3 regions of the Ligilactobacillus faecis genome follow, and region 2 is predicted to be linked to each of the others. Evidence: predicted binding sites of a transcription regulator. Region 2 holds the regulator's gene; each other region holds the start of a gene.
The links. The regulator LexA, encoded in region 2, represses DNA repair genes until DNA is damaged. The targets are predictions, from matches to a motif close to CNAACANNTGTTNG.
Positions count from the first base shown of each region.

Region 1: the regulator LexA is predicted to act here: its motif matches at 2,652-2,665, upstream of recA (recombinase RecA).
Region 3: the regulator LexA is predicted to act here: its motif matches at 1,517-1,530, upstream of QFX10_RS06200 (ATP-dependent DNA helicase).

Region 1 covers NZ_CP123639.1:1,673,087-1,677,341, reverse strand. Annotated here, with positions in the region: gene rny (ribonuclease Y) at 1-783, opposite strand, end outside; gene QFX10_RS07620 (O-acetyl-ADP-ribose deacetylase) at 912-1,418, opposite strand; gene recA (recombinase RecA) at 1,475-2,575, opposite strand; gene pgsA (CDP-diacylglycerol--glycerol-3-phosphate 3-phosphatidyltransferase) at 2,732-3,319, opposite strand; gene QFX10_RS07605 (helix-turn-helix domain-containing protein) at 3,345-4,255, opposite strand, start outside.
Region 2 covers NZ_CP123639.1:1,845,734-1,849,988, reverse strand. Annotated here, with positions in the region: gene QFX10_RS08450 (tRNA1(Val) (adenine(37)-N6)-methyltransferase) at 1-311, opposite strand, end outside; gene QFX10_RS08445 (lysophospholipid acyltransferase family protein) at 528-1,157, shown strand; gene QFX10_RS08440 (YneF family protein) at 1,243-1,467, opposite strand; gene QFX10_RS08435 (DUF896 domain-containing protein) at 1,553-1,846, opposite strand; gene lexA (transcriptional repressor LexA) at 2,000-2,623, shown strand; gene QFX10_RS08425 (glycerophosphoryl diester phosphodiesterase membrane domain-containing protein) at 2,855-4,255, shown strand, end outside.
Region 3 covers NZ_CP123639.1:1,343,503-1,347,757, forward strand. Annotated here, with positions in the region: gene QFX10_RS06190 (DNA topoisomerase III) at 1-1,058, shown strand, start outside; gene QFX10_RS06195 (DUF454 family protein) at 1,099-1,398, opposite strand; gene QFX10_RS06200 (ATP-dependent DNA helicase) at 1,581-3,647, shown strand; gene QFX10_RS06205 (SAM-dependent methyltransferase) at 3,722-4,255, shown strand, end outside.

The DNA.
Region 1 (4,255 bases), 170 kb from region 2:
TTTAGCGATCTCACGTCTGATCGGATCAAAACCGCTCAAAACAACAGCTTCTGGGGTATCATCGATGATCAGATCGATCCCCGTCAAAGTCTCTAAAGTCCGAATATTTCGGCCCTCACGTCCAATAATGCGACCTTTCATCTCATCATTAGGCAAGTTGACGACTGAGACAGTCGTTTCAGAGACCATATCAGCTGCACTACGTTGGATCGCTTGGGCGATCAAACTCTTAGCAGTCTTATCAGCTTCTGCTTTAGCTTGAGCTTCACTATCTTTGATCATGACAGCTAGTTCATAACTCAAACCATTACGAGTCTCTTTTAAGATCTGCTCTTTGGCTTGTTCTTTTGTCAACGAAGCGATCTCTTCTAACTTATCTCGTTGCTGTTTTTCAAGCGAAGTGACTTCCTTACTTTTAGCTTCGAGCTTTTGTTGTTCTGCATTTAGACGACTCTCTTTGCGTGTCAGACCTTGCTCTCGTTTATCTAAAACTGAATCTTTTCGATCAAGGTTCTCCTCACGTTTCAGTAAGCGATCTTCTTGCTTTTGAACTTCTAAGCGACGTTCCTTTAGTTCACTTTCGACCTCTTTACGCATCCGGTGACTCTCATCTTTTGCTTCCAAGAGAGCTTCTTTTTTGGCACTGGCAATGATGCCTTTCGCTGTTTGCGTTGCGATATCAAGTGACTGTTCATAACTTCGCTTTCGATAAGAGATCCCTAAAGCAAAACCAAGTACTAAAGTCAAAACGGCGATTGCGAGGATGACAATAACATAATTCAAAATCTGCACCTCCGCGATCTATATCTAAGTGTCTGATCAGACAAACCGTGTCTAATTCACACACAATAACATTTTAATGTTTAGACCCGCCCACTGTCAAGATTAGCCCCTTTATAAAAAAGTCCAATCTACTTCAATACCTTTTCGTATGCTTTGTAAGTATTTTCATCAAATAAGACCCACTCAACTACATCAAATGCTGTTGGCTCTTGAACGAGATAGTTTTTAACGGTCCTTACTGCAATCTTAGCTGCCAGTTCGACTGGAAAACGATAGACCCCAGTCGCGATCGAAGGAAATGCTAGCGTCCTGATCCCTGTTTGTTGGGCTAAAATCAATGTATTGGTATAACACGCGGCTAACAGCTCTGCTTCTCTTTTATGACCACCTTGAAAACGGGGTCCGACTGTATGGATCACATAGTTACACGGTAAAGCATAAGCTTTTGTCAGTTTAGCTTCGCCCACCGCACAACCATGTAGCTTTTGACACTCTGCCTTTAATTTGGGACCAGCTGCACGATGGATCGCACCATCGACTCCACCGCCCCCCAAAAGGGTGGGGTTAGCTGCATTGACGATCGCCTCGACCTTCGCCGCCTCTTTAGTCAGATCACCTAAAACAAGTTTTAGCATCTTAAACTTCCTTTCTAACATTCAAAAAGGCAGACTGTTCCAGCCTGCCTTCTTCGTTATTTACCAGTTTCTTTTTTGTTTTCAGCTGGAGCTTTGGCCTTTTCATCTTTTGCTGGTGTCTCTTCTACTTCAGCTTCTTCTTTGCCTTTGCCCTTTTTACCTTTTTTCTTTTTCACGACTGGAGTTGTGCGAACTTTTTCTTTGATCTCTTCCATGATATCAGGATGTTCACCCAAATAGGTTTTTGCTTTTTCACGTCCTTGACCGATATGCCCTCCTCCGTAAGAGAACCAAGAACCACTCTTTTCGATGATATCACGTTCGACTGCCATATCAAGTAATTCACCCGTTTGGGAGATCCCTTCACCGTACATGATATCGACTTCAGCTGTTCTAAATGGAGGTGCAACTTTATTTTTGACAACTTTGATCCGCACATGATTTCCTAAAACTTCTGATCCATCTTTGATCTGTTCAGCACGCCGAACATCTAAGCGGATCGTTGAATAAAATTTAAGCGCACGTCCACCTGGTGTCGTTTCTGGATTTCCAAACATCACACCGACTTTCTCACGGATCTGGTTGATAAAGATCGCGATCGTCTTGGTTTTATTGATCGTTCCTGAAAGCTTACGTAAAGCTTGTGACATCAAACGTGCTTGAAGACCCACATGAGAATCACCCATATCACCATCGATCTCAGCCTTAGGGACAAGGGCCGCAACTGAGTCGACGACGACAATATCGATCGCTCCAGATGAAACCAAAGCATCAGCGATCTGAAGCCCTTGTTCCCCTGTATCTGGTTGTGATAAGAGCAACGCATCGATGTCGACCCCTAAAGCGGTTGCGTATGCAGGATCTAGAGCATTTTCAGCGTCGATATAAGCCGCGATCCCACCATTTTTTTGGACTTCAGCAACAGCGTGCAATGCAACCGTTGTCTTACCTGAACTTTCAGGTCCATAGATCTCAACGATCCGGCCCCGCGGATAGCCTCCCACTCCAAGGGCATAGTCTAATGCTAATGAGCCACTTGGCACAGTAGAGATCTGCGTATCGACCTTTTGCCCCATTCGCATGATTGCACCTTTACCAAAATCTTTTTCAATCTTCTTTAGTGCTTTATCTAGCGCAGCTTGTCTTTCATCAGCCACTGCTTTCCCTCCTCTTGTATACCAAAATTCTGTACTCTTATCATACTTATTTTTAACTAAAAAAGCAAGGTTTTTGCGAACTAATGTTTGAAAAAAACTTCTTTTAATCTTTATATACGCAAAAAATGGGCCTGATTCAGCCCATTTCCAAATTTATTATTTTTTGAATGAATCTTCAAAAATGCTACGACTCTTCCAGAAATACTCGACTCCAGAATAAACAGTAAAGAACAAACAGATATAAAGCAAGATCTCACCGATCATGATATGCAGATCGATAAAGAAGACGTTGTTCAAATACAAGAAAAAGATCGCAAACATCTGTGTCATCGTTTTGATCTTGCCAGGGAGTTCCGCAGCCATAACTTGGCCATCATTTTCAACAACGATCAATCGTAAACCAGTCACCGCCAGCTCACGACAAACGATGATCGCTGCGACCCAAGCTGGAACTTTACCCATTTGAACTAAAATGATGAAAGCAGTCATGACTAACATCTTATCTGCTAAAGGATCGGCGAACTTCCCAAAATTCGTCACTAAATGCTCGCGCCTAGCGATCTGACCATCGATAAAATCTGTGATCGAAGCGACTGCAAAGATCAAAGCTCCGATCACTTGCGTCGTTTTGATCGCTGTTCCAGCTAAAACGATCTGGCCCCAATCAAATGGCACTAAAAGGACGATCATAAAGATAGGGATCAAAAAGATCCGCAAAAGCGTCAATTTATTAGGTAAATTCATTTTTTAACTACCTTTCGTTACTTTATTACTCATTTGTTGAAGAGCTTACTACGTTGATCGTGATCGTTCGAACTGTGAGCGAATCATTTTCTTTCAAGAAATCAAATTTCTTACCATTGATCGTGATCGTTGTAGCTTTTGAGTTTCCAAGGTTCAAAGTGATCGTCGTCGTATTTTCAGGTAATTCGACGGTCTCTTTTGTAGAAGTTGCTGATAAAGTTCCTTGCCAAACTTGAACACCATTAGCCGAAACTGCATTCCAAGCCGTCGCTCCATCAGAAACAGCTAATTCGATCTTATTTTTAGCTGGTGCATTCTCTAAATTATAAGTGAACAGCGAGCCACTTGCCGCCGTATTAGTGAGCGTCTGTTTTGCTTTTTTCGTGTTCTTCTTGCTTGCAGAACTTGTAGCCTTTTTAGCCGAACTTTCTTTTTGGCTACTTGTCTTTTTAGCCGAACTACTGCTACTTTGTTTAGTCGTGTCAGATGAAACTGAAACTTTTTGACTCGTCTGTGCGATCTGGGTGCTTTCGTTTTTACTCCGATCGCCCCAAGCAAAGATATAGATCGTCCCTAAGATCGCGCAGACGATCAAAACGATGATGATCGTTGGTAAATAATGGATGATCTTTTCAATAAGCGGAAAAGTCGGCTTTTCTTCGCGTTTGACTGCTTCGGTCCGCGTTTTAGCTTCTGCTTCTGCTGGTTCTTCCGCACTGTTGACCGTTTCAAGCTCAGCTAACAGCTCTTCTGCATCCAGGCCAACAGTTTCAGCATATTGCTTGATAAAAGCCCGGACATAAAATTTACCTGGAAGTGAGTCAAAATCATCCTCTTCGATCGCGATCAAGTAACGCTTTTGGATCTTTGTCGTTTGTTGTAGATCATCTAAAGTCAACCCTTTTTCTTTTCGAGCATTCTTTAAAATTTGTCCGA
Region 2 (4,255 bases):
TTCAAAACAGCGACCTGATCTTCAAGCTGATTTAAATAGACACTGCGTTGAGCCATCTGAGCTAAGCGTTCTTGTAATTCGATCTCAATGATCTGAGCTTTAGTCTTAGCAGTCAAAAACAACCCCACTGCTCCATTACCCGCACAAAGATCCACGATCTTAGCTTGGCTCTTTAACGGTGGTGCAGCAAAATGTGCTAGTAAGACTGCATCCAGCGAGAATGAAAAAACACTTGGGCTTTGGATTATCTTGATATCATTTGCGTATAATTGATCGATCCGTTCATCTGCCGTCAGTGCAAAATCAGTCATATAGACACCTTCTTCGTCAAATTTAACTTCACTGGTCAAAAAGCAAAAACCAGTTTTACTTTCCAATGTATACTATGCTCAGTAGCTTGTCAAAAATCAACGTGCGCGTTTTGCAAACAATGCACGATGTAGTATAATATAGAGCATGTTAAATAGTAAGTTTGGCGCTTAATAACAGCACTCACTTACTTTTTTTAGATGAAAGGGGAAAGTCTTGTGTTTTATTCATTCATTCGTGCGCTAGTCCATGGTCTCGTCGTTTTGATCAACGGTAAGCCACGATACGTTGGTAAAGAAAACTTGCCCACAGGTAACTACATTTTAGTTGGGCCACACCGAACTTGGTTTGATCCCCTCTATTTTGCCTTAGCTGCTTCACCTAAAAAATTCAGTTTTATGGCTAAAGAGGAGCTCTTTAAAAATCCGATCTTGCGTTTTATTTTAAGACATGCCAACGCTTTTCCAGTAGATCGTAAAAATCCAGGACCTTCAGTGATCAAAACACCTGTCAAATTATTAAAGAAAAGTGATCTTTCTTTGATCATGTTTCCATCTGGAACACGACATTCACAAGAAATGAAAGGTGGCGTCGTTTTGATCGCTAAAATGACTGGGGTGCCGATCGTTCCAGCAGTTTACCAAGGTCCTTTGACTTTCAAAGCCTTATTTAGTCGAAAAAAAGCAACTGTCAGCTTTGGTAAACCATTTTACGTCGATCGCAAAATGAAGATCAATGATGAAAATCAAGCCAAAGTGATCGCTGAGATGGAAAAGGCTTTTCATGAACTTGATACAGCGCTCGATCCAAATTTCAAATATATCGATCCTAGCCAAAATAATAAGTGACTTGGCCTCGATCATTAAATAATGCAGTATTCAGCTTACTAAAAAAGCAGACTCTTAAAGGTCTGCTTTTTTAGTAAGCTTTCGCTTATTTCTTTGACATATTTGATCGCATGGAGGCCATCATCTGATGCAATTTCTTTTCTGAAGGTTTTTGACCCATTTGGATCATCATTGTTCGAAGCATTTGTTCATTGATCGGAGGATTTTTCTTCAAATAATCTTCCATGTATCTCCGAGCGGCAAAAAAGCCCCCAACAAAACCAAGGATCAGAGCTACGATCACGATCACTACCCAAATTCCTGTCGACATCATTGCACCCCCTTTATTAAGAATTCATTCAATATCTTATTCTACACAACTAGCCCTTAAAAATAAAGCCTGAGCGCGATTTTACTCAGTTATCACGCAAGCCCCGTTCACGTTGGATCTTTTTAACTTTTTCTGGCGTAACTTCTTTTCCATCTTTGTCATAGATTTGAAGCATTTCAACGTGGCTACGGAAGTTTTCACGAAACATCGCTAAATATGTTTTGCGCAATTCTTGTTGTTCTTTTGCCTCTTCGTCTGTTAAAGTTCCTTCTTTTTTCTTCTTGGCAAGTTCATTGATCCGATCGATCAATTCTTGTGGGATCGCACCCTTCTTTTGTTCTTCAACAGCTTCTAATTCTTTTTCTTCTTTTTCTGACATCATAATTCCTCTTTTCACAGCTGATATACAACTATATTTTAGCTCAAATCCCTTTAAAAGTCACCTATTCCCTCTACAAAAACAAACATCCGTTTGTCACAAATCAACTTCTATGCTATACTCTATTTATAAATATGCAACGAGGTGTTCAAAATGACAAAATCATCCGAGACAAGACAAATGAACATTTTGCGTTTCATCTATAATATGGTCGAAAGTAAAGGATATCCCCCAACGGTGCGTGAGATCGGGCGTGCAGTCTCACTTTCCTCAACTTCAACTGTCCACGGACACTTAGCTCGGCTGACAAAAAAAGGTTTGCTCAAACGCGATCCTACTAAGCCCCGTGCAATGGAAGTCACTCAAGCTGGTCTTGAAGCTTTAGGGATCGAAGAAGAGCACGATCAGATCCCGATCGTGGGCACTGTTACTGCCGGTGTTCCGATATTAACAGTCGAAGAGACAACAGATTACTTCCCACTTCCACCTAACTTAAAAGACGCAAGTGACCTTTTCATGCTCAATATCCGTGGTGAAAGTATGATCGATGCTGGGATATATGATGGTGACTTAGTTATCGTCAGAAAACAAGCTAGCGCTGATAATGGCGACATCGTGATCGCTATGACTGAAGACGATGAAGCAACATGTAAACGTTTTTTCAAAGAAGTCGATCATTTTCGGCTTCAACCAGAAAATGAGACGATGGAACCGATCATCTTACAACAAGTTACGATCTTAGGTAAAGTTATCGGTCTTTATCGGGATATGATCTGAGCCAAAAAATTATTATTAGTCTCCTAAAGATAAAATATCGCTTTTTATCTTTAGGAGATTTTTTGTTGTCTCACACAATTCGGTTGGGTACAATATAGTTAAGAAAACTATAATTTTGATCTCTGGAGAAAGTTAAAATGTAACCAGAGTCCACTTACTAAATTTTTTTGTAAAGGAGAAACTATCTTTCTTTCTGATCAGATGATCTTACATTGATATAGTCAAATAACTATGCATTCTATCCGTGACTTTCGCCTTCATTGGAAGCAGTACCTAGTACTTTTTTTGAGTGTCGACCTCTTTCTCGAACTACTTGTTGTCCCTTTGTTCAACAGTTTGACTTCCTTACTGCTCCATTTAGGCAAGATCCCCTATCTTTCGTACACTAATGCTTTCCAAGTCATCACGGCTCACCCTTTTGTCACCCTAAGTCTTTTTCTTGAGCTACTCTGCTTGATCGCTTGTGTATTCATCCAGTTTGCCTTTATCTTAAACGGAGTTGCTCGGATCGAAAAAAAACAATTTAGTTTCACTGCACTCTTTTATGATACCTTCTCACAATTTAAACATCTCGATCCATTGGGAATGATCTTTTTTACTTTCTATTTCTTACTGATCGTTCCATTTAGTGGTATATTTTTAAAAAGTCCACTGTTAAGTAAGGTCGTCGTCCCTGAATTTATTCTCGAATTTCTCTTCAAAAAACCGCTCTATGCAAGCTTGATCACGCTCTTTTATTTAATTGTTTTTATCATAAGTATCCGCCTGCTTTATGTTTTACCTGTCCTCCTTTTAAAAAAACAATCACTTAAAAAAGCTGTAGCAACGAGTTTTCAGTTGACTAAAGGACGTTTTGTCTTTTTTAGTTTAAAATTACTTAAGCTCTCCTTACTCGCCTTTAGTGGTAATTTTCTCTTACTTGGTGGCTTATACCTACTTCAAACTTGGTTTGATCAACGTTCAGCCTGGTTGGCACTAAGCGCAGGAAGCCTCAACGTCACTTTATTACAACTCGGAAGCTTTTTGATCACGATCTGGGTAAGTGTTACGCTCTTTCGGCTACTCTTACCACATGAATTTGAGCTCTCTGCATATAAGAGCACGAAAAGAAGTCGTCTAGAACGTTCAGCTCGTCTGCTAGTCTTTTTATTCAGCGGGCTCACTCTCTTAAGTAACGGATTTTATTTAGTAAATATCGGAAACATGCCTTTGATCATCTCACACCGTGGCGTTGATAATGAAAATGGTGTCCAAAATACATTGCCTGCTTTACGAAAAACAGCAAAATCAAAGCCAGATTATGTTGAGATCGATGTCCAAGAGACAAAAGACCAGCGCTTTGTCGTTATGCATGATGAAAATCTCAAAGAACTAACAGGACGCGATGTCAGTCCCCAAGAATTGACTCTAGCACAACTGACTGCTTTAACAGTACAAGAAAATGGATATACAGCTAAGATCCCTAGTTTGGATGAATATCTCAAAGCTGCTGCTCGTTATCATCAAAAACTTTTAGTCGAGATCAAGACGACTGCTCGTGATTCTAAACAAATGTTGCCTAATTTCTTTAAAGAATATGGACCTAAACTGCTCCAACAAAATGCGCAACTTCAATCATTAGATTATGCGGTT
Region 3 (4,255 bases), 500 kb from region 2:
ATCTTGGCCAAGCTAAAGTCGTGCAAAAGAAAGCGTTCAATGATGCTAAAGTGACTGATCACCATGCCTTGATCCCAACTGAGCAAAGTCCTGATTTCAGTAAACTCTCAAGTGATGAACATCGGATCTACGGCTTGATCGCGCAGCGCTTTTTAGGGTTATTTACGCCAGCTTATCGCGAAAAGCAAGAAAAAGTCACAGTCAATTTTGGAAGCGATACTTTTATTTTTATCCAAACACAAGTCCTTGAAGCAGGCTGGAAAGAGACGACTACAGAACAAGAGCAAAACGTCGCCTTTAGAGAAGGAGCGGTGATCGCACCGAACTTTAGTTTTAAAGAAGCGTTGACGACACCACCAAAACCGTTGAGCGAAGGCACGCTTTTAGCACAAATGGAACGGTATAGTTTAGGAACGCCAGCTACCCGAGCTGAGATCATCGAAAAACTCGTCAAGACCGAGTTGATGGAACGCAATAATAACAGTTTACGCGTGACGAAAAAAGGCCAACAGCTCTTAGAACTCGTCAATCCCGAACTCGTTAGTCCAGAATTGACTGCTAAGTGGGAAAAACAACTCGAGCAGATCGCCCAAGGAAAATATGAGAGTAAAGCTTTCTTAGCTGAGATCAGAAACGATACGAAACGCCTTGTCCGTGAAGTCAAAAATAGTGAACAAAAATATCAAGACTTCTCGCTGACTAAAAAGAAGTGTCCTAAGTGTGGAGCTTTCTTGAAAGAAAAGAAAGTACGTGACGGGAAATTACTAGTCTGCACAAACGAAGCTTGTGATTATAAACGACGAGCTGAAGCGAAAGTCTCCAACCACCGCTGTCCTGTTTGTCATAAAAAGATGTTGATCGTGACTGGGAAAAATGGTGATTATTTCCGGTGTAAGTACGATGGCACGACAGAAAAGTTGACCGGTGGGAAAAAACAAAAGAAAAAGATGACTAAGCATGAAGAACGGCGCTTATTAAAGAAGATCAATCAAGATGATGAGCCACAAGAAAGTGCTTTAGCTCAAGCTTTAAAAGCTGCTTTAGGAAAAGAAGATTAAAAAAGTGCGCACGATCAAAGTGCGCACTTTATTTTTTGAGCTAATTTTTAGCGAGAAGTAAAAATTTTAACCATAAGACTTTGTACCAAGCTTGTTTGATATTTTCAGATTGGGATTGAGCCTCGGCGATCTTCTCATCGAGTATTTTTTGTAATTTACGGTAGACCTTTGTATTTACCATCCAGTTGTGGAAGCGCGTCGAAAACTTTGAGAGGCTATAAAAGCCAAGCAGAAAGAAGGGGACTTGCGGAACAACTGGAAGTAAGATACCGATCACTCCAAAGATAAAACTAAAGATCGCAAGGAGCAACCATAAAAGACGTTTTACTTGGTCCAACATTGGATCAACCCTTTCTTGATGACGTGAAATGTATTCCCTTTCGCTGGGTGTTTAACAAAGCATATCACACAATTCATTATTTGTCTTGTAAAATGATATAAATTTTTCTTAAGACTGAAAAACACTTGTTCGTTTAAAGTGAGGTAGTTATAATCAAAAAAGAGAACATGATGGGGGAAGCTATGCTAAAAATGATCAAAACAGATTATCAAAAAGCGTGTGCGTTGTTGCGCAAAGGTCAGCCAAAAGCTGCCCAGCTAAAATTTGAAGCAGTCAGGCAAAGAGATGCGACTTACCGTTCAGTCAATTATTTTTTAGCTAAATGTTTGTATTTGAACGGCGCACCAAAAGATCAGTGTATCGCACTTTTAGAAGCACATTTAGCTTTAAAAGAAGCTAAAAATCAAAAAACAGCTGAGCAACTGTTGCTCAAACTTGATCCATTGCGTCTTCCACCCAAGAAATTGCGTTTCAAATTTGTGCGCTGGGCTAAAAATAAGACACCGATCGCGCAAACTTCAGCCAAAAGATTTCAAAAATACCGCTTTTTCTTGAATGGTCTATCAGAGCTCCAAAAAGAGCAGTTCAGTCAAGGTAAGTGGCAAGAATTTAAAATAAAGACGCTCAAACCGTTACGCTTCAAAGATTATTTAGCTTGTACAGTTGCCGATGAACGGACATATTATCGCAAGTACTTGAAAGATCTTCCGGATGCTTATTTGCGGACTCAGTTCAATGATCATTTAGAAAATGACGAATTTTTCAAACAGCGCTTTGAACGTTCGAAAGTCTTTGCCTTACTCCAAGTACCAGGCTTTAAACGCCAAAAGATCGCCGAACTTTTAACGCTGAACGGACTAAACGATGAAACTGTCCGAAAGCACTTACAAAGTTGTGAAGATCTGATCTACTTGAAAAAAGCAGGCGAAGTCTTACCACTTTCAGCTAAACAAAATTTTGCTGATCCCCAGTTATTAGTCGATTTTGGCTATCTTTGTCCTAAAGAATGCCAGCAAACGCTTCATTTAGCAACTAAGTGTCAATATGAGCGCGAATTCAAGGAATTTTTGCAAAAAAAGACACGAAAAAAATTACCTTTCAAAGCAGAAAAGTTTGCGCCGACTAAAGAACAGATCGCTTTTATCGAATGGCTCAAACAAAGTAAGAGAGCAGTCGTCTCTTTGTTAGGTGTTGGTGGAAGTGGCAAGACGTATACTTTAGGTAAGATCTTAGATAAAGAAAAGGCACTGGCTTTAGCACCGACCCATAAAGCGCGATTGAATCTAGCCGCTAATGGTTTTATGCATAATGATACGCTCCAACATATTTTATATGAACTTGAACAAGGAAATGAGACTTGTTTGACTGATTATGATGTCGTCTTAGTTGATGAAGTTTCGATGGCAACGTTAGAAGATCTAGTACATTTAACTAAAGAAGGCGTCGGGAGCGTACGCTTCATTTTGATCGGCGATGAAAAACAACTCCCGCCAGTGACACAAGATGAAGACGCTTTGAGTGTTTGTGGCGATGCGCTCAAACTCATCAAAGAATATGGACAGTGCTTTTATTTTCGAAAAAATCTTAGATGTACCGTGCAAGCGACGAAAGAATTGATCGCTGCTTGTCGTTCTTGTGACCTAGACTACTTAGCCAAGACGCCATATTTTAAAACAGCGCGCGGTAAAGAGATGATCATTGACAAATACCAGCATCAAAGTTTACAAGAATGCCTGATCTTGGCCTATCGCAATCACACCGTTGGGCTGATCAATCAACAATTTTTTCGGATCTTGAGTAAAAATAAAACAAAAGTCGTTCCGTTTTATTTTCAAAATAATTTTGGGCGAGGTGGTTTTTTTGTCGGAGCTCAAGTCGTCTTTTATCATAACGACGATAGTCACCAAAACTATGGATATTCCAATAGCGAATTTGGAAAGATCGTAGGGCTCGAATTAGAAGGTGCGTTTGAACAACGCTTCGTTTATGTCGAAACTGATGTCAAGCAGTATAAGCTCCCGCTTGAGCGAGCTATAAAAGATCTCTTACTTGCCTATGCCTTGACGATCCATAAAGCTCAAGGAAGTGGTGCTAAACGTGTCTATATTTTAGAACCTGAAAATTACGGTCTCGCCTATACTGCAGTCTCGCGTGCCAAGGAAAGTATCATTTTCGTTGGTTGTGAGCGCGAACAATTGATGGCAGGTCTGCAGCGTCCGACTTTACAAAAGCAAAATGTCTCAATTTAAAACTTTCTTCTTATTTTTAAAAAGTGTTAGAATAGTAGTGTTACTATTAATTTAGAAGGGTGGCGGAATTTTAGATGTTTAATAATTTCTTTTTGAAAGAAGTGCTTGAACATTCATTCAATATTCCTGTGCAAGTAACATATGCAAATGGCAAGACCGAACAGTATGGGGATGGCGAACCGCAAGCAAAAATAACCTTCCACCGAGATATTTCGATGAAAGAACTAGTTCATAATGCTTCTTTGACTTTAGGAGAAGCATATATGGACAAAGAGATCGAGATCGAAGGATCGATCCAAGACTTGATCACCTCAGCTTATGAATCAGCCGGGAGTTTTTTAAATAATAAAAAACTCAAACGCTTTTTGCCTAAGCAATCACATACAGAAACGAAGAGCAAGTCAGATGTTCAAAGTCATTATGACATTGGGAACGACTTTTATCGTCTCTGGTTAGATGAGACAATGACTTATTCATGTGCTTACTTCAAACGACCACAAGATACGCTAGAAGAAGCACAGATCAATAAAGTACACCACATCATCAATAAACTTGACCCTAAGCCTGGAAAAACCTTGCTTGATATCGGTTGTGGTTGGGGCACTTTG